Regions from separate parts of the Stappia sp. ABD4_338 genome, predicted to be linked through region 1. Evidence: predicted binding sites of a transcription regulator. Region 1 holds the regulator's gene; each other region holds the start of a gene.
What was found. Region 1 encodes PhoB, which activates phosphate uptake and scavenging genes when phosphate is short. Its sites were predicted from a motif close to TGTCATNNANCTGTCAT; they were not measured.
Positions count from the first base shown of each region.

Region 2: a site for PhoB is predicted at 2,238-2,254, ahead of phnC (phosphonate ABC transporter ATP-binding protein). Genes of this name have one in related genera too.
Region 3: a site for PhoB is predicted at 3,451-3,467, ahead of phnC (phosphonate ABC transporter ATP-binding protein). Genes of this name have one in related genera too.
Region 4: a site for PhoB is predicted at 2,271-2,287, ahead of ACYX4S_RS00695 (YdcH family protein). Genes of this name have one in related genera too.

Region 1 is NZ_CM149982.1:2,918,133-2,923,028, forward strand. It holds gene argF (ornithine carbamoyltransferase) at 1-102, opposite strand, end outside; gene ACYX4S_RS13105 (acetylornithine transaminase) at 102-1,301, opposite strand; gene ACYX4S_RS13110 (GcrA family cell cycle regulator) at 1,758-2,282, shown strand; gene phoB (phosphate regulon transcriptional regulator PhoB) at 2,394-3,092, opposite strand; gene phoU (phosphate signaling complex protein PhoU) at 3,196-3,900, opposite strand; gene pstB (phosphate ABC transporter ATP-binding protein PstB) at 3,977-4,774, opposite strand; gene pstA (phosphate ABC transporter permease PstA) at 4,787-4,896, opposite strand, start outside.
Region 2 is NZ_CM149982.1:441,403-446,298, forward strand. It holds gene ACYX4S_RS01890 (alpha-D-ribose 1-methylphosphonate 5-phosphate C-P-lyase PhnJ) at 1-55, shown strand, start outside; gene phnK (phosphonate C-P lyase system protein PhnK) at 52-843, shown strand; gene phnL (phosphonate C-P lyase system protein PhnL) at 846-1,577, shown strand; gene ACYX4S_RS01905 (DapH/DapD/GlmU-related protein) at 1,590-2,210, shown strand; gene phnC (phosphonate ABC transporter ATP-binding protein) at 2,321-3,154, shown strand; gene phnD (phosphonate ABC transporter substrate-binding protein) at 3,253-4,176, shown strand; gene phnE (phosphonate ABC transporter, permease protein PhnE) at 4,256-4,896, shown strand, end outside.
Region 3 is NZ_CM149982.1:1,380,096-1,384,991, forward strand. It holds one part of gene prfB (peptide chain release factor 2) at 1-424, shown strand, start outside; gene phnE (phosphonate ABC transporter, permease protein PhnE) at 504-1,331, opposite strand; gene phnD (phosphonate ABC transporter substrate-binding protein) at 1,462-2,469, opposite strand; gene phnC (phosphonate ABC transporter ATP-binding protein) at 2,544-3,410, opposite strand; gene ACYX4S_RS06385 (peptidoglycan DD-metalloendopeptidase family protein) at 3,576-4,896, opposite strand, start outside.
Region 4 is NZ_CM149982.1:156,403-161,298, forward strand. It holds gene ACYX4S_RS00680 (5-(carboxyamino)imidazole ribonucleotide synthase) at 1-1,051, opposite strand, end outside; gene purE (5-(carboxyamino)imidazole ribonucleotide mutase) at 1,056-1,568, opposite strand; gene ACYX4S_RS00690 (YdcH family protein) at 1,740-1,961, opposite strand; gene ACYX4S_RS00695 (YdcH family protein) at 2,313-2,489, shown strand; gene ACYX4S_RS00700 (EF-hand domain-containing protein) at 2,594-3,055, opposite strand; gene ACYX4S_RS00705 (acyl-CoA synthetase) at 3,205-4,842, opposite strand.

The DNA.
Region 1 (4,896 bases):
ACCGCGCGCTTCCTTGATGCGGCGGCTTCCATCCAGGATGAAGCGCAACTCCTCGGCGTCGACGGTGGTCAGATCGAGAAAATGGCGGGGCTGAGCAGTCATCACTCGGCCGCTCCCTTCTTCATGTCGCTTTCCATGGCTTCCGCGGCGGTCTCGATACGGGAGACCGCTTCCTCGATCTCCTCCGCCGTGATCGTCAGCGGCGGCAGGATACGCAGAACGTTCTCGCCCGCACCGACGGCCAGCACGCCGGCGTTGCGGAAATGGTCGAGAAGCGCGGTGTTGGTCACACGGCACTTGAGGCCAAGCATCAGCCCCTTGCCGCGCAGGTCTTCGAAGATGTCGGGATGGCGGTCAACGACGCCGGAGAGCTTCTGCGTCAACAAAAGCCCCTTCTCGCGCACGCCCTCCAGGAAGCCGGGGGCGAGCACCACGTCGAGCACCGCGTTTCCGACCGCCATGGCGAGCGGGTTGCCGCCATAGGTCGTGCCGTGGGTGCCCGGCTGCATGCCGTCGGAGGCTTCCTCGGTCGCAAGACACGCGCCGAGCGGGAAACCGCCGCCGATACCCTTCGCGATCGCCATGATGTCCGGCGTGATGCCGGCCCATTCGTGGGCGAAGAGCTTGCCGGTACGCCCGACTCCGGTCTGGACCTCGTCAAGGATCAGCAGGATGCCGTTCTCGTCGCACATCCTGCGCAGGTCGCGCAGGGTCTCCGTGTCGACGGCGCGCACCCCGCCCTCCCCCTGGATCGGCTCGATCAGGATTGCGGCCGTCGTCTCGGAAATCGCGGCCAGCAATGCGTCACGATCGCCAAAGGGGACCTGGACGAAGCCGGGAGCCTTGGGACCGAAGCCCTCGAGATATTTCGCCTGTCCGCCGGCGGCGATGGTCGCCAGAGTCCGGCCATGGAAGGCGCCCTCGAACGTGATGACATCGACGCGCTCGGGCTGCCCCTTCACGTGAAAATGGCGGCGCGCGGTCTTGATAGCGCATTCGAGCGCCTCCGCACCGGAGTTGGTGCAGAACACGCGATCGGCGAAGGTCGCCTCGACGAGCTTGCGGCCGAACTCTTCCTGACCGGGGATCTGGTAGACGTTCGACACGTGCCACAGCTTCTCGGCCTGGTCCCTCAGCGCGGACACCAGAGCCGGGTGGCTGTGGCCAAGCGAATTCACGGCGATGCCGGCGGCGCAGTCGAGAAAACGTCGCCCGTCGGCCGTCTCCAACCACACCCCCTCGCCGCGCTCGAACACCAGGTTCGCGCGGTTGTAGGTCTGATAGAGAGATGAGCCAACCATTGCCGTCTTGCTCCTTGGTTGCCGGCGCCCTTGTCACAAGGCGCGTCATGCGTTTGGCCTGTCGCCGGATCTGTGGTGTCGGGAAGATCGCGGTGCCACGGGCAGCGCCTTCCCCCGAAAAGCACAGCGCCGCCCCGGAAGGCGGCACGACGATCGGACCGATATACACCGCGCATGCGCGGCAAAGTCAACGAAATAGCATGCGCGCACGACGTGCGCCCGCGCCGGTCACGCGCCGTTTGCTGGGGAAAACCTCAGCTATCCCCAAGTGAATCGGGCCGGAACCTTGCACCAAAAACCCGGCATATTGTAGGTTTTTTCCAGACAGACACGACATATCGTGTGCCTGACTCAGAATAGCCTCAAAATCCGGCAATTGGCGGGACACCTACCCGGTGTGCCGGCAAGGTTTTATTAACCATATGCCGGGTGGGCGACCAAGACGGAGTGTGACGCATGTCCTGGACAAGCGAACGTGTCGACCTTCTCAAGAAGCTTTGGCTGGACGGACTGAGTGCCAGCCAGATCGCTGCTGAACTGGGCGGGGTCACGCGCAACGCGGTGATCGGCAAGGTGCACCGTCTCGGTCTGTCGGGCCGGGCCAAGGCGCCGGCGGCGCCCGCCAAGGCGCGCAAGACGACGCGCCCTGCGAACGGCGATGCCCAGCCCTCCTCTCCGGCCGAGACCGGCGGCAGCGCCCCGCAGACCGTCGGCGCCACCGCGCTGAAGGTCGAGGCGACGCCCGCCCCCGCGCCCGTTGAAAAGCCCCGGGCGGAGGTCGTTCCGATCGCCAAGCGGGCCTCGATCCTCACGCTTACCGAGCGCACCTGCAAATGGCCGATCGGTGATCCGACGAAGGACGATTTCTACTTCTGCGGCAACTCCTCCGAACCGGGCGTGCCTTACTGCCCGTACCATTGCCGCATTGCCTATCAGCCCGCCAACGACCGTCGTCGCGACCGCAATTCCGCGACCGGTTGACCTGCATCACAGCGGCAAGCGAAAACGACAAAGGCCCGCGTGGATCACGCGGGCCTTTGTCGTATCGGTCACCCGATCCCGCCGGCGGATCGCTCCACCGGCGCCGGACCATCAGGAGGCGGCGGCGAACTGGTCGTTAAAGGCGTAGCCGGCTCCGCGCACGGTGCGGATCGGATCGACGGCCTTGCCGCGATTGATTGCCTTGCGCAGGCGCCCGACGTGAACATCCACCGTGCGCTCGTCCACATAGACGTCATGTCCCCACACGCCATCAAGGAGCTGTTCGCGGGAAAAGACGCGGCCGGGTGAGGTCATCAGGAACTCAAGCAGGCGGAACTCGGTCGGCCCCAGGTGGATTTCCCGGCCCGACCGGCGAACCCGATGGGTTTCGCGATCAAGCTCCAGGTCCCCCGAGCGCAGCAACGAGGAAACGACCTCAGGCTTGGCCCGGCGCAGCATGGCCCGCACGCGCGCCATGAGCTCGGGGATCGAGAAAGGCTTGACCACATAGTCGTCGGCGCCAGTGGCGAGACCGCGAATGCGCTCCTGCTCCTCGCCACGCGCCGTCAGCATGATCACCGGAAGGCGCTCCGTCTCGGAGCGCGAGCGCAGCCGACGGCACAGCTCGATGCCGGAAAGGCCCGGCAGCATCCAGTCCAGGATCATCAGGTCGGGCTGGTCCTCGCGCAGGCGGATATCCGCCTCGTCACCGCGCATACAGGTCTCGACCGTATATCCTTCCGCCTCGAGGTTGTACCTCAAGAGCATGGCAAGAGGTTCCTCGTCCTCGACAATCAGAACCTTCGGCATTCCCGCAAACCTCGTTTTTCGTTGTGGCGGACGGGGCGCCGGTACGTCCCGTCCGGGATCCGTCGCGTGCGGCGGCGCCTGACCGCGCACGCATAAAGCCGGATCAGACGCCGGTCTCGACGCCCATCTCGTCCTGCTTCTGGCGCTCCTCGAGCGGCTGGACACCCGTCGACATGTACATGACATTTTCCGCGATGTTGGTCGCGTGATCGCCGATGCGCTCGATGTTCTTGGCGCAGAACAGAAGGTGGGCACAGATCGAGATCTGACGCGGATCCTCCATCATGTAGGTCAGGAGTTCACGGAAGATCGACGTGTAAAGCGCGTCCACCGCGTCATCGCGATCGCGCACCGCCTCGGCGGCCTGGGCATCCCGCGCGCCATAGGCATCGAGCACGTCCTTGAGCTGCTCCTGCGCAAGCTCGGACATATGCTCCACGCCAAGCGCGAACTTCTTGCTGTCGAACGAGCCGTCGATGGCGATGACACGCTTGGCGATGTTCTTGGCCAGGTCGCCGACGCGCTCCAGGTCGTTGGAAATGCGCATCGCCGAGATGACATCGCGCAGGTCCTGTGCCACCGGCTGGCGGCGGGCGATGATGAGGATCGCCTGTTCCTCGACCTCGAACTGGAGCTGGTCGACGCGCTTGTCCTGGGCAACGACGCGGCGCGCGACTTCCTTGTCGAGACGCACGAGCGCGGTGATGGCCTCGCTAAGCATGGCCTCCGCGAGGCCGCCCATCTCGGACACGCGTCCGGCGATCGCCTTCAGTTCCTCGTCGAAGGATGTGACGGTATGGCTGGTCATGTCTGGTCTCCCTTGCGGGCAAGGGCCTGGGACGGTCCCGGGCGACGGCGCATGACGCCCCGCCCGCTCCCTGTCCTCAGCCGAAGCGGCCCGTGATGTAGTCCTGCGTGCGCTTGTCGGTCGGGTTCGTGAAGATCTCTTTCGTATCCCCTTCCTCGACGAGATTGCCGAGGTGGAAGAAAGCGGTCCGCTGCGACACGCGCGCGGCCTGCTGCATGGAGTGCGTCACGATCACGATGGTGAAATTGGCGCGCAGCTCGTCAATCAGTTCCTCCACCTTGGCGGTGGCGATGGGATCGAGCGCCGAGCAGGGCTCGTCCATCAGGATGACCTCGGGGCTGACCGCGATGGCGCGGGCGATGCACAGGCGCTGCTGCTGCCCGCCGGAAAGGCCCGTACCCGGCTCGTAGAGACGGTCCTTGACCTCCTCCCACAGGCCCGCCTTCTGCAGGCTCGAGGCAACAATCTCCTCCAGCACGGACTTGCTCTGGGCAAGGCCGTGGATGCGGGGCCCGTAGGCCACGTTGTCGAAGATCGACTTGGGGAACGGGTTCGGCTTCTGGAACACCATACCGACCTTGGCGCGAAGCTGCACCGGATCGACTTTGGGGTCGTAGATGTCCTCGCCGTCGATCTCGATCTTGCCCTGCACCCGGCAGATGTCGATCGTATCGTTCATGCGGTTGAGGCAGCGCAGGAAGGTCGACTTTCCGCAACCCGACGGGCCGATGAAGGCCGTCACCGTCTTGTCCTCGATGCGCAGGTCCACATCCTTGATGGCGTGGGTCTCGCCGTAATAGACCTGAACCTTGTTGGCCAGGATCTTCGGTTCCTTCATGTCAGCCACCTTCTCGGCTTTGAGCATCTGGTTCATGTCACGCCCCCCTTACCAACGGCGCTCGAATCGGCGGCGCAGAATCACCGCAAGGATGTTCATGGTCATCAGGAAGAGAAGCAGGACGATGATCCCGCCCCAGGCGCGCTCATAGAACGCGG
Region 2 (4,896 bases), 1.9 Mb from region 1:
CCGCGGCCATCTGGCGCCCGACGAGGCCTATGGCGCCCGGGAGACCACGGCATGACCCCTGATCGTGACGACGACCTTCCCCTCCTCAGTGTCGAGGGGCTGACCAAGAGCTATGGCGGCCGCATTGGCTGCCGGGACGTGTCCTTCGAGGTCTATCCCGGCGAAGTGCTTGCCATCGTGGGAGAAAGCGGATCGGGCAAGACGACGCTGCTCAACTGCATCTCGACCCGGCTGGAGCCGACCAGGGGCAGCGTCTCCTACCGGATGCGCGATGGAGAGACCCGTGACCTCTACGCGCTGTCCGAGGCAGAACGCCGGCTCCTGATGCGCACAGACTGGGGCTTCGTGCACCAGAACCCGGCGGACGGGCTGCGCATGACGGTGTCTGCCGGCGCCAATGTGGGCGAGCGGCTGATGGCGGTGGGGCAACGCCACTACGGACGCATCCGCGAGACCGCCACGCACTGGCTGGAGCGCGTCGAGATCGAGGAAGATCGCATCGATGATCAGCCGCGCGCGTTTTCCGGCGGCATGCGCCAGCGTCTCCAGATCGCGCGCAACCTGGTCACCGGTCCGCGTCTCGTGTTCATGGACGAGCCGACCGGCGGTCTCGACGTGTCCGTGCAGGCGCGGCTTCTCGACCTGCTGCGCGGGCTGGTCTCGGACCTGGGGCTTGCCGCCATCGTGGTGACCCATGACCTCGCGGTCGCGCGGCTCCTCTCCCACCGCATCATGGTGATGAAGGGGGGCGAGGTGGTCGAGGCGGGCCTGACGGACCGCGTTCTCGATGACCCGCAGGCGCCCTACAGCCAGCTTCTCGTTTCCTCGATCCTCCAGGTGTGACCATGACCACGAGCCGCAAGGGCCTGGCGCCCGATCTTGCCCTTCATGTCGAGGGGCTCTCGAAGGATTTCACCATGCATCTGCAGGGCGGCATCGTGCTGCCGGTGGTGCGCGGCGCGGGATTTGACGTCGCGGCCGGCGAATGCGTCGTCCTTGGCGGACCTTCGGGAGCGGGCAAAAGCTCCATTCTCAAGATGCTTTACGGGAACTACGCCGCGAACGCTGGCGAGATCCTCGTCGCGCATGGCGGCGAAACGGTCGATCTCGTGACGGCGAGCCCGCGCAAGGTGATCGCGGTGCGCCGTGACACGATCGGCTACGTGAGCCAGTTCCTGCGTACGGTGCCGCGCGTGGGGGCGCTCGATGTCGTGGCGGAGCCGCTCGTGGCGCGTGGTGTCGCCACGGACGTTGCGCGCGAGCGGGCGGCCGCTCTGCTTGACCGGCTGAACCTGCCCGAGCGGCTGTGGCAGCTCCCGCCCGCGACCTTTTCCGGTGGCGAACAGCAGCGCGTGAACATCGCGCGTGGCTTCATCACCGACCATCCGGTCCTGCTTCTCGACGAGCCGACCGCATCGCTGGATGCGCTCAACCGGCGCATCGTGATCGGGATGATCGGAGAGAAGAAGGCGGCCGGAGTGGCTCAGGTCGGCATCTTCCATGACGAGGAAGTGCGCGAGGCGGTCGCCGACCGCATCATCGACGTGACGGCCTTCGCGCCGGCACGCGCGGCCTGAGCGGGCAAGGCCATGACGAAACTCTCTGAAATGCCACTCGTGCATGAGACGGCCATCGTCGAGGCGAGCCGCCTCGGCCGGTACACGGAAGTGACCGAGCGCTGCCGCGTCAGCGAGACGGACCTCGGCGACTACTCCTACATCATGCAGGACGGCATCGTGTGGTGCGCGGAAATCGGCAAGTTCGCGAACATTGCGGCGGCCGTGCGCATCAATGCCACGAACCACCCGACATGGCGGGCGACGCTGCATCACTTCACCTATCGTGCCAACGACTACTGGGACGATGCGGAACCGGAAGCCGCCTTCTTCGACTGGCGGCGGGAGGGGCGCGTGCGGATCGGTCACGACGTGTGGATCGGCCACGGCGCGACCGTGCTTCCCGGCGTGACCATCGGCGACGGAGCGGTGATCGGCGCGGGCGCCGTGGTCTCCCGCGATGTCGCGCCCTTCACGATCGTCGGCGGTGTGCCGGCAAAGCTGATCCGCGAGCGTCTCTCACCGGAACTCGCGGCCAGGATGCAGCGGCTGGCGTGGTGGGACTGGGATCACGCCCGCCTTCGGGACACGCTGGAGGATTTTCGGGCGCTGGATGCGTCCGCGTTCCTCGAGAAATACGCCGATGCGGAGTGATTTATAATATTTCTCAGAGGCTTGGATTGTCATTCAAGCTTCAACAAACCGCAGACTGAGTGTCATGTTCGCACGCTACGCAGGCTCCTATTCGAACGATAGGGGCGATCATGTTCAAACTCGAGGGCGTCACCCGCACATTCGGGACCTTCACGGCGGTGAAGTCCGTGACGCTGGATATTCCCAACGGCCAGATGGTCGGTGTCATCGGACGGTCGGGCGCGGGCAAGTCGACGCTCCTGCGCATGATCAACCGGCTGATCGATCCCAGCGGCGGCCGGCTCGTGTTCGACGGTCGCGAGGTGTCGTCTCTCAGGGGACGCGAGTTGCGCAACTGGCAGCGCGACTGCGCCATGATCTTCCAGCAGTTCAACCTGGTTCCGCGCCTCGATGTCCTGACCAACGTGCTGCTCGGGCGCCTCAATCACCGCTCGACCTCGCGCAATCTTCTCGGTCTGTTCACGCGCGCCGAGCGCGCCGCGGCGATCTCCGCGCTGGAGCGTCTGGGTATCGCGCAGACGGCGCTGCAGCCCGCCGGAACCCTCTCTGGAGGCCAGCAGCAGCGCGTGGCGATTGCACGTGCACTGATGCAGGAGCCGCGCATGGTGCTCGCCGACGAGCCCATCGCCTCGCTCGACCCCCTCAATGCCCAGAAGGTGATGGACGCGCTGCGCGACATCAATCGGCGCGAGGGCATCACCGTCATCACCAATCTGCACACGCTGGATACCGCGCGCACCTATTGCGAGCGTGTGATCGGCATGTCGGAGGGGGCCGTCGTGTTCGACGGTCCGCCGGAGGAACTGACAACGGAAATGGCCCGGCGCATCTATGGCGCGGAATCGGAGGAACTTTCCGAGGCCATCACGTCCACATCCCTTTCCGTCGCCCGGGCGGCGACGCCGAAATCCGCAACCGTCCTGCAGTCGGCCATCGCCGGCTAGGGACGCGGATCGGCCGCCCGCCCTTCGCGTCGCGGCCAGCGCACCAAAGCGTGAGACACGAAGAGACCGGGCAATCCGGATCACCCATGGAGACGTCAATGCTCAAGAACATCCTTCTTGGCGCCGTTGCTGCTGCCACGATGCTGACGGCTGCGGCCGGACTCGCCCCGGCCCAGGCCCAGGGCGCAAAGGAATTCCGTATCGGTATCCTCGGCGGCGAGAACGAGGCCGACCGCCTGCGCAACTTCCAGTGCATGACCGAGAAGCTCCCGGCCGTGCTGGGCGTGGAAAAGGTTTCCCTGTTCCCGGCCGCCGACTACGACGGCGTGATCCAGGGCCTTCTGGGCGGCACGCTGGACTACGCCGAGCTCGGCGCGTCCGGCTATGCGAAGATCTATCTGGAGAACAAGGACGCGGTCGAGCCGATCCTGACCACCGTCCAGACCGACGGTTCCACCGGTTATCATTCGGTGATGGTCGCGCGTGCCGACAGCGGCATCAAGTCGCTCGAGGACATGAAGGGCAAGAAGCTCGGCTTCGCCGATCCCGACAGCACCTCCGGCTTCCTGGTTCCGTCCGTGACGCTGCCGGACGCGACCGGCGCGCCGATCGACGAGTACTTCGCGTCCACCGGTTTCGGTGGCGGTCACGAGAACCTGGTTCTCGAAGTCGTGAAGGGCACCTTCGACGCCGGCACCACCTGGGCCTCCGGCGTGGGCGACTTCAAGGACGGCTACACCTCCGGCAACCTGCGCAAGATGGTCGACAAGGGCATCTTGGACATGGACGACCTGGTCGAGCTGTGGAAGTCGCCACTCATCCCGAACGGTCCGATCGTCATCCGCACCTCGCTCGATGCCGACACCAAGACCAAGTTCAAGGAGTTCATGGTGGCGCTGCCGGAGAGCGATCCGGAGTGCTTCTCCGCCATCCAGGGCGGTGACTTCAAGGGCTACACCGCAGTGAACGCCGACTTCTACAAGGCGATCGTCGCCGCCCGCAAGGCGAAGATCGGCTCGTAAGGGCTGCCTCACGCGGGCGCCGGCCGGAGTGTCCGGCCGGCGCCCGTTCTCGTTTCTTCCTGACCGGTGATTTCCGACCATGGCGTTCGCCACGCTTTCCAACGGTCCCGACGGACCTTCCCAGGACAACGGCCTTTCGGCCGCCGGAGCCATGGTGGAGCGCCACTGGCGCGAGCAGACCATGCGCCGCCGTCTCTACACGGTGGCCGGCCTTGTCGCGCTCCTCGTCACGCTCGGCGGTTCGCTGTGGTTCGCGAACGAGACCAATGCGGGCAAGTTCTTCGATCGTCTGCCCTATTTTTTTGATTTCTTCATCGATCTGGCGCCGCGCGATCCGCTTGAGGTCTGGCGCGCGCTCTTCGATCTTCCCTCGCCCTATTACGACGGCAGCCTCAAGTACAATTACCCGGAAGGGAGCATCCCGTTGTGGGGGAGCTTCTACATCCCGGAATACTTCTACAAGATGCTGGAGACGCTCAACATCGCGATCCTGTCGACGTTAATCGGTTTCGTGTTCGGCTTCCTGTTCTGCTTCATTGCCGCGAAGAACATGGTCCGCAATCCGTGGCTGCGCGGTTCGGTGCGCCGCCTGATGGAGTTCCTGCGCGCCTTTCCCGAGATCGTGATCGCCGGTTTCATGGTCGCGATCCTGACCATCGGTCCGATCCCGGCGATCTTCGCCGTCTCGATCCACACCATCGGCGCGCTCGGCAAGATGTT
Region 3 (4,896 bases), 1.5 Mb from region 1:
CTGCCGCATCGACACCTACCGGGCGTCGGGCGCGGGCGGTCAGCACGTCAACACGACCGACTCGGCGGTGCGCATCACCCACCAGCCGACGGGCATCGTCGTGCAGTGCCAGTCCGAGCGCTCCCAGCACAAGAACCGGGCCACCGCCTGGTCGATGCTGAAGGCGCGCCTCTACGAACTGGAGCTGCAGAAGCGCGAGGAGAAGGCCAATGCCGACGCCTCCGCCAAGACGTCGATCGGCTGGGGTCACCAGATCCGCTCCTACGTGCTGCAGCCCTATCAGCTCGTGAAGGACCTGCGCACGGGCGTGGAAAGCACCAGCCCGAGCGACGTGCTCAACGGCGATCTCGACACCTTCATGGAGGCCACCCTGGCGCAGCGCGCCTTCGGCGGCGCGCCGGAAGCGGTCGAGGACGTGGAGTAGGCCGACAGCGCCTATCGACGAAACGCGAAAGGGCGGCCCCGGGGCCGCCCTTTTTGCATCGATGTGGCGAGGAGTGGCCTCAGACCAGAAGCTTGCGCAGGCGCGAGGAGATCATGTCGATCACCGAGACGGTGACCACCATGACGATGATGATCGCGCTGGCCTCCTCGAAGCGGAACCCCTTGAACGCCTCGTTGAAGGTGAAGCCGATGCCGCCGGCCCCGACGATGCCGAGCACGGTGGCCGAGCGCACGTTGGTCTCGAAGCGGTAGAGCGAGAAACTCGACCAAAGCGGAATGACCTGCGGGATGACGCCGTAGACGATCTCCTGAAGCCGCGTGGCGCCGGTGGTGCGGATGCCTTCCACCGGACGGTGGTCGATGGCCTCGACCGCTTCGGAGAAGAGCTTCGAGACGATGCCGAGATTGTGTACGAAGATGGCGAGCACGCCGGGCAGGGGGCCGAGACCGACCACGGCCACGAAGAGCACGGCGAACACCAGGTCGTTGATGGCGCGGCTCGCGTCCATCAGCCGGCGCATGGGAAAGACCACCCAGGCGGGGGCGATGTTGGACGAGGCCAGCAGGGCGAGCGGCGCGCCGAAGATGATGGCGAGCACCGTGCCCCAGAGGGCTATCTGAACCGTCTCGATCATCTTGCGGATGTAGAGCGGCAGGTTGGAAAAGTCGGGCGCGAGGAACTGGGCGACCATGCTCGACAGGAAGTCGTTGCCCTGGAACAGCCGCGTCCAGTTGTTCATCTCGGTCGGATACCAGGACAGGCCGAGCAGAAGCGCGATCACGCCAAGCACCAGTGCCGTGCCAAGCAGGCTCGACCATTGCGGGCGCAGGGCGGCGAGGACGGCCGGGGAGGGCGCGGCGGCTGAGGGCTCGGGGTGCGCGTGCATGGCTGTGTCGTGTCCTTGTGGTCGGTCCGAAGGCGGGCCGGACGGGCGGAACGGCCCGGAAGGGGCCGTTTCCGTGTCGCAAGAGAAACGGCGCGATCCGCAAGGGACCGCGCCGCGAGGGAATGCGGGATCAGTAGCCGCCTTCGCCAACGATCTTGGCCTGGGCGGCCAGATCGGCGAGGAGCGCGTCGGCGGCCTTGATGGCCTCCGCGTCGTTGGCGGCCTCGGCCTTCAGCTTTGCCTTGAACGCCTCGATCTGGCGCACGTCGAGAAGCTGGGCGTTGGAAGAGGCGAGGAACGGGCCCCAGCCGTCGGAGAGATTGGCGAGCACCGCGCGCTCACGCTTGACCTTCTCCATGTCGCCGAAACGGCCGTACTGCATGAAGAAGTAGTAGATCTTCTCCTTGGCGGCCTTCGGCAGGTCGGCGCGCCAGACCATCGGGTCGGAGGGGATCAGCGGCGAGCGCCAGATTTCCTTGATCTGGGCGGCGGCGTCCGGGTTGGACTTGGCGAGGCGGGCGTAGATGGACTCGGTGTTGTTGGTCGCGACGTCCACCTGGCCGGCGGCCACGGCAAGGGCGTTGCCCTCGTGGTTGGACGCGGTGACGCGCGCGAAGCACTCTTCCGGCGTCTTGCCGTTCAGGGCCCACACATAGTAGCCCGGGATCGCGTAGCCCGAGGTGGAGTTGGGATCGCCGTTGCCGAAGGTCAGCGTCTTGTCGCACTTCAGCACGTCGTCGAGCGAGTTGAGCGGGCTGTCCTTCTGGGTGATGAGCAGCGAGTAGTAGCCGCGCTCGCCGTTGTCCTTGATGGTCTGGGCGAAGACCTCGCCGCCGGCCTTGTCCACGGCCTGGATGGCGGACTTGTTGCCGAACCAGGCAACGTCGACCTGCTTGGCGCCCATGCCGGCGATCACGCCCGCGTAGTCGGAGGCGAAGAACGGCTTCACCTCGACGCCGAGGGAGGCGGACATGTCGTCGAGGAAGGGCTTGAAGTTTTCCTCGAGCACCGAGGCGCTTTCGGTCGAGATGATGCCGAAATTGATGACGGACGGCATCTGGCCGGCGTCCTGGGCGAAGGCGGGGCCGGTCGTGACGGTCATGGCGAGCGTCGCGGCCGCGAGAACGGTCTTCAGCATGTGGGGCTCCTGGGTTTCAAGTCGCTTGGGATAGAGGTAGCTGGCGTTTGTGCCGCTCTTGTTGGGATCCGCGCTCAGGCGCTCGTGGCGGCTGCGATGCGGTCCGGAAATGCGGGCGCGCTTGGCGTGGCGCCATGCGCGGTGCCGGCGTGTGCCGGAACGGGAATGTCCGTGTCCGACAGGCTTTCGCTGTCGTAGAGGTCGGAAAGGGTGGCGCGGTCGATGCCTGAGACCGGGCCGTCGTAGACGAGTTCTCCCGCCTTCAGCGCCACGATGCGCCGGCAATGGCGGAAGGCGTGATCGATCTGATGCAGGGAGACGACCACGGTCACGCCGTCCTCGCGGTTGATGCGCGACAGGGTCTCCATCACCGTGTCGGCGGAGGCGGGGTCCAGCGAGGCGATGGGCTCGTCGGCGAGGATGAGGCGGGCTTCCTGGGTCAGCGTGCGCGCGATCGCGGCGCGCTGCTGCTGACCGCCTGAAAGCCGCGAGGCGCGGCGGCGGGCGAAATCGACGATGCCGACCCGCTCCAGGGCCGACAGGGCGCGGATCCGGTCCGATCGCGTGAACAGGCCGAGGGTGCCGCGCCAGGCCGGCGTCTTGCCGAGGCGGCCGGCCAGGACATTGGCAAGCACGCTCAGCCGGTTGACGAGATTGAACTGCTGGAAGACGACACCGACGTCCCGGCGCAGACGGCGTGCGTCGCCCGTCCGCCGCCCGTCGCGCTGCACGTCACGGCCCAGAAGCGACAGGGCGCTCGACGCGCCCCGGTCGATGGTCTCGAGGCCGCACAACAGGCGCAGCAGGGTCGACTTGCCGGAGCCGGACGCGCCGATGAGCGCCACCATCTCTCCCTCGGCGACCGAAAAGGAAACGTTCCGAAGCACGGGCTTGCCGCGCTCGAACGTCTTCGAGACCGATCTGACTTCAATCGCTGACATCGTCCGTGTCCTCCTTGCACGGTCCGGTTAGGCGGACTGTGTTTCAGGCACATGACGATTGGCGTTTTTCGCGAGGGAGGACTTGCCCCGGATCACATGCAAAAACGCCCCGGATGCGAGGTCCGGGGCGCAAGAAACGGGGTCGGGTGGCGGCGTTTGCCGGGATCAGTTGCGAAGCAGGGGAGAGAGTTTCCTGCCGGCCTTGATGAAAGGCATGGGATCCATCGGGCGGTCGTTGATGCGCACTTCGTAGTGCAGGTGCGGACCGGTGGAGCGGCCTGTTGAGCCGACATAGCCGATGGTCTCGCCCAGACCGACCGTTTCGCCCTTGGTGACCGAAACGCGGCTCATGTGGGCGAATCGCGTGGTGACGCCGCTGGGGTGTTCGATCTCGACCGACTTTCCGTAGCCGCCGTTGCGCCCGGCGAAGACGACCTTGCCGGGGGCCGGGGCCTTGATGGTGGTGCCGGTGGCGCCCCGGAAATCGAGCCCGGTGTGCATGGCCATGCGGCCGAGGAAGGGATCGAGGCGCGGACCGAAGCCCGAGGAGGTGGCGGCGCCCGAAAGCGGGGCTGCAAGCGGAATGCCACGTGCGGCGGTCTTCACCGTCTCGAGGCGCTCAAGCGCGGAGCTTGCCCGGTCCAGTCGCTTGTCGAATCCGACGTCGCCAAGCGGCACGAAGGGGCCGCCGAGCCCGCCCCTGGCGGTGCCCGCGAGCTTGAGCCCCAGGGTGTCGGCAGCGGCCGTGATGGTCTTCGCGTCCCGCTCGGCGGTGACGGCGATGACGTCGAGCGCCATGGTGGTCTCGTCGTCCATGCGCGCGAGCGTCGCGTTCATGTCTTCCAGAAGGTCGGTGCGCTGATCGGTCGGTGCCGTCGCGCGGGCCGGCGTGGCATCGGCGCTTGCGCTGTCCCCGCCAAGGTCGCGCAGCGGCCGCGCGGGATGACCGGCGGCCTGGGCCGCCGCCGCCGCGGCGGCGGGCCCGTAGTCGCTCTTGGTGCCGCGCAGGCTGAGAACCGGCGAAATCTCGATGGGCTCGGGCGTGCCGCCGATGGCGGGCGGCGCGTCGGAGGCCGACGTGTCCATGGCGAGCTGCGGCGCGTCGATTTCCGGCTTCGCCGGGGGCAGGGGGCTTGCAGCGGCGACCCGGATGCCGGTGCGCGCGGCCCGGGCGATCAGACGGGCCACGTCGGCCTGGCGCTGGTCGAGATCGCGCTGACGGGCGACGACCTCCTCGATCTGCTCGTCGATGGAGCGCTTTTCCAGAACCCGGCGGCTGGTGAGCTGATCGATGCGCGAGCGCAGCGAGGAAATCCGGTCTTCGTAGGAAAGCTGCATCTCGGCCTGGCGCTCGGCCGAAGCCTGGATGATGTCGTCGCGCAGAACCAGATAGGCGGTGGCGCCGACATACCCCAGGGCGAGGGCGAGGCCGCAGACGGTGCCGACACCCGCCAGCCAGGGCGAAATGGTGAAGCTGCGCACGTTG
Region 4 (4,896 bases), 1.6 Mb from region 1:
GGATCTCCGCCTTGCCGTAGAGATGGAGCCGCGCGTCGGGTTCGGCCAGAATGGCGGCCCAGGTCCGGGCCTCGTCGCCGATCAGGTTTTCCATCACCACGTCCGAGTGACGATCCACGGCGCCGAGCGGCAGGCCGGCGACGGCGCGCATGTGCTGCTCGAACTGGGACACGTGGCAGGCGGCTTCCGTCCAGTGGCCGGAGTTGTGCACGCGCGGCGCGATCTCGTTGACCAGCAGCCTGTTCTCAGCGCCTTGGGGAAGCACGAAGAACTCGACGCCGATGACGCCGACATACTCGAGGCCCGCGCAGATGCGTTCGGCGATGTCGCGCGCCTCGGCGGCAAGGTCCGCATCGATGGCGGCCGGCACGGTCGAGGTCTTGAGGATGTGGTCGCGGTGGACGTTTTCCGCCACGTCATAGGCGCGCAGGGTGCCGTCGAGACCGCGCGCGGCGATCACCGAGACTTCGCGTTCGAAGGGAATGAAGGCCTCCAGGATCGCCGGGGCGCGTCCGATGCGCCCGAAGGCGCCCGCCGCCTCGGACGCGGAGGCGACCAGCGTCTGCCCCTTGCCGTCGTATCCCATGCGCCGCGTCTTGAGGATGCCCTTGCCGCCAAGCCGGGCAAGGGCCGGGGCGACCGCTCCCGCCTCGTCGATGGCCTCGAACCCGGCAACGGGAATGCCGGTTTCGCGCAGGAAGGTCTTCTCCGTCAGCCTGTCCTGGGAAACCGCAAGCGCGCGTGGCCCCGGGCGGACCGGAACGCGGGCGGCGAGATGCTCGGCCGTGGGGCCCGGAACGTTCTCGAACTCATAGGTCACCACGTCGACCGAGGCGGCGAAAAGCTCCAGTGCCGCCGTGTCGTCATAGGCGGCGATGGTGTGGGTCGCGGCGACATCGAAGGCGGGGCTGCCGGGGTCGGGGCAGAAGACGTGGGTCTTCAGGCCGAGCGGAGCCGCTGCAAGGGCAAGCATCCGGCCGAGCTGGCCGCCACCGAGGATGCCGATGGTGTCTCCGGGAGACAGGCTGCGGAGGGGATCGGGTGCGCTCATGGGCTCAGTGTCCGCCTTGTGCGGGCTCGTCGACGGGGTGAAGGGCGACGGCGTCGCGCTGCCGTGCGCGCCAGTCGTCGAGACGCCCGGCAAGCGCCTCGTCGGTCAGGGCCAGGACGGCGGCGGCAAGCAGCGCCGCGTTGACCGCGCCGGCGCGACCGATGGCCAGGGTGCCGACGGGAATGCCGGCCGGCATCTGCACGATGGAGAGCAGGCTGTCCTGTCCCTTCAGCGTGCGGCTTTCGATCGGAACGCCGAAGACGGGAAGCGGCGTCATCGCGGCGGCCATGCCGGGCAGGTGCGCCGCGCCGCCGGCCCCCGCGATCACGACCTGGAAACCCTCGCCGCGCGCGCCGCGCGCGAAGTCGTAAAGCCGTTCGGGCGTGCGATGGGCCGAGACGATGCGTGCCTCATGGGAAATGCCGAGCGCGTCCAGGGTGTCGGCCGCGTGTTTCATGGTCGGCCAGTCGGACTGGCTGCCCATGATGATGGCAACCTTCGGCGTGTCTTCGCGCATCCATACCCCCTGGTCTTGCGTGCGGCCGGCTCCGCATCGGGCGGAGCGTTCCGCCGGGTCCCGGAAGGCTCCGCACTATAGGCAGAGTGCCCTTGCGCGCAAGAGGGCATGGCAGGCGACGGCCTCGCGCGGCCCGTCAGGGGCGGGACATGCGTTCGTGCCCGGGCGATTTCAGGCGATGATGTCGGGAAGCAGCTTGTCCTCGAGCGTCGAGATGCGGTCCTTCAACGCGAGTTTCTTCTTCTTGAGGCGCTGGAGCTGAAGGGCGTCGGAGCGACCGGTCAGGCTCATGGCGTCGATGGCCGTATCGAGGTCGCGATGTTCCTGCCGGAGCCGTGCGAGCTCCATGCGAACCGACTTGTCGTCCTGGCCGCCGTCAATGCCTGCATCCATACCGCCACTCCATACGCCGTGCGTTGTTTGCGCCTGACCCTTGCAACCCGGGATGGCGCGTGCCCGCGCCGTCGTGCGACAGGCGGGATGCGCCATTCGGTTGCGGGACCGGACACGCGCGCGCAAGGGTCCTCGTGCCGCATTCGGCACGCGCGACGCCCGCGCCTCAGGATAGCCCGACATGGGGGAAAACGGTAGGGAAAAGCGTGTTCGTTCAGGCTGCTTCAGGCCACAATATCGCCATGGAAAGGAATTGCTAACGTAGCGGCATCCATGGGTCCGGAACTGTTCGACAGCGCCAATTCGCTGTGTCACACTCTTGTCGTCAACGCGAAAGACAAGGAGGATTTCATGTCCCTTCAGTCGCATCTCGTCGAGCTTGAGAAGCGCCATTCAGACCTCGAGCGTGAGCTTGAGGAGGCCATGCGCCATCCGAGCATGGACTCGCTGGAAATCGCATCGCTCAAGCGTCGCAAACTTCTGCTCAAGGACGAGATCGAGAAGATCCGCACGGACACTCTTCACTGAAGATTGCGTTTTGACGCGAGGCCCGTCCGGATGGAACGGGCTCCCCCCAACAGAAGCCGCGGCCTTGCCGCGGCTTTTGTGTTTCAGGGGCCAGGTGCCACGCTTCAGAAGCGGAACGCGCGCCACTCGACGCCGGCGAGACTGCCGTCGCCGTTGCCGTCGGCGGCGCCGAAACGAACCCTGGCGCCCTCCAGGAATTCATCGAGGCTCAGCATGCCGTCGCCGTCGGTGTCCATGGGCGCGAAGCGGGCGGCCTTCTCCTCCTGACGACGCGCCTGCATCGCAGGATTGTTGCCCTGTTGCGGGCCCATGCGCACGCTCATGTACTCGTCCATGGTCAGCTTGCCGTCGCCGTCCGCATCCATCGCATGGAAGACGTCCTCCGCGTGGCGCAGCACCTCCTCGAGCGAGACCGAGCCGTTGCCGTCCTCGTCCATCATCTCCATGCGCGCGGCCATGCTGCCGCCACCCATTCCCTGACCCATTCCCTGCTGTGCCGTAACCGGTCCGCTGGCGAGTGCGCCGGCAAATGTGAGGAGGGCGAGCGTTGCGTGAAGACGTGTCATGAGTCGCTCCTTCTGCCCCGTCGGGGCCGTGTCGGGCCATGTCGGCCCGTTGAGGATGCAAGTTTCGAACATTGGAATATTACTACGACGACGGGGTGCCGATGGCGCGGCACCCCGTCGCAGGCGTTGCGGTTTCGCGATGGCCGGGGTCAGGCCGACCTGGCCATCTCGCGCAGCACGAACTTCTGGATCTTGCCGGTCGAGGTCTTGGGCAGTTCGGTGAAGACCACGTGACGCGGCACCTTGTAGCCGGCCAGATGCTCCTTGCAGAAGGCGATGAGCGCTTCCGCCGTGAGGCTCGATCCCGCCCGCAGCTCGACGAAGGCGCAAGGGGTCTCGCCCCATTTCTCGTCCGGGCGCGCGACGACGGCCGCCGCCATCACGTCGGGGTGGCGGAACAGGGCGTCCTCGACCTCGATGGAGGAGATGTTCTCGCCGCCGGAGATGATGATGTCCTTGGAACGGTCCTTGAGCTGGATGTAGCCGTCCGGATGGAGAACGCCGAGATCGCCGGAATGAAACCAGCCGCCGGCGAAGGCCTCGTCCGTTGCCTCCGGGTTCTTCAGATAGCCCTTCATGACGACGTTGCCGCGGAACATGACCTCGCCGAGCGTCGTGCCATCGGCGGGCACTGGCTCCATGGTCACCGGGTCCATGACCGACAGGCCCTCCAGCGCCACGTAACGCACGCCCTGGCGTGCCTTGAGGGCGGCCTGGCGCTCCGCGGGCAGGTCGTTCCAGTCGTCCTTCCACTCGTTGACGACGGCGGGTCCGTAAACCTCGGTCAGGCCGTAGAGGTGGGTCACGTTGAAGCCGGCCTCGCGCATGGCCGCCAGAACCGATTCGGGCGGCGGCGCGGCGGCGGTCATGAACTCCACGCCCCGGCCCTTAAGGTCGCGCTTGTCGGCGTCGGGAGCGTTGAGCAGTGTCGACATGACGATGGGGGCGCCGCACAGGTGGGTGACGCCCTCGTCGGCGATCAGGTCCCAGATCGGCTTGGCGCGCACCCATCGCAGGCAGACATGCGTGCCCGCGACCACCGAGATCGACCAGGGGAAGCACCAGCCGTTGCAGTGGAACATGGGCAGCGTCCACAGGTAGACCGGATGGCGGCCCATGGCGGCGGTCAGGATGTTGGCCTCGGCCAGCAGGTAGGCGCCGCGATGATGATAGACGACGCCCTTGGGATTGCCGGTGGTGCCGGAGGTGTAGTTGAGCGCGATCGCGTCCCACTCGTCGGCGGGCAGGGCCCAGTCGAAATTCTCGTCGCCGGACTGGAGGAACGCCTCGTAGTCCTCCCGTCCCAGCCGCTCGCCGGTCTGGGGGAACTCGGGGTCGTCGTAGTCGATGACCAGCGGCTGCACGCTTGCAAGTTCCAGCGCCTCCTTCATCACCGGGGCGAACTCGCGATCCGTGATGACGACCTTGGCCTCGGCGTGATCGAGCTGGAAGGCGAGCACGGCGGCATCGAGGCGCGTGTTGAGCGAATGCAGCACGGCGCCGGTCATGGGCACGCCGTAGTGGGCCTCGAGCATGGGCGGCGTGTTGGACAGCATCACCGTGACGGTATCGTTCTTGCCGACACCCGCGCGTGACAGGGCAGAGGCGAGCTTGCGCGCCCTGGCGTAGAAATCACGGTAGCTGGTGCGGCTCGCGCCGTGCACGATCGCGGTGCGGTCCGGGAAGACGGCCGCGGCGCGGGCGAGAAAGCTCAGGGGCGAGAGTTGCGTGTGGTTCGCGGCGCATTTGCCGAGATCACGCTCGTAGGGGCTGGATGTCACGGGCATTCCTGTTTCCTCGCTGCCGGCGGATCTCGTACCGCCGATCCTGTGCACATGAAA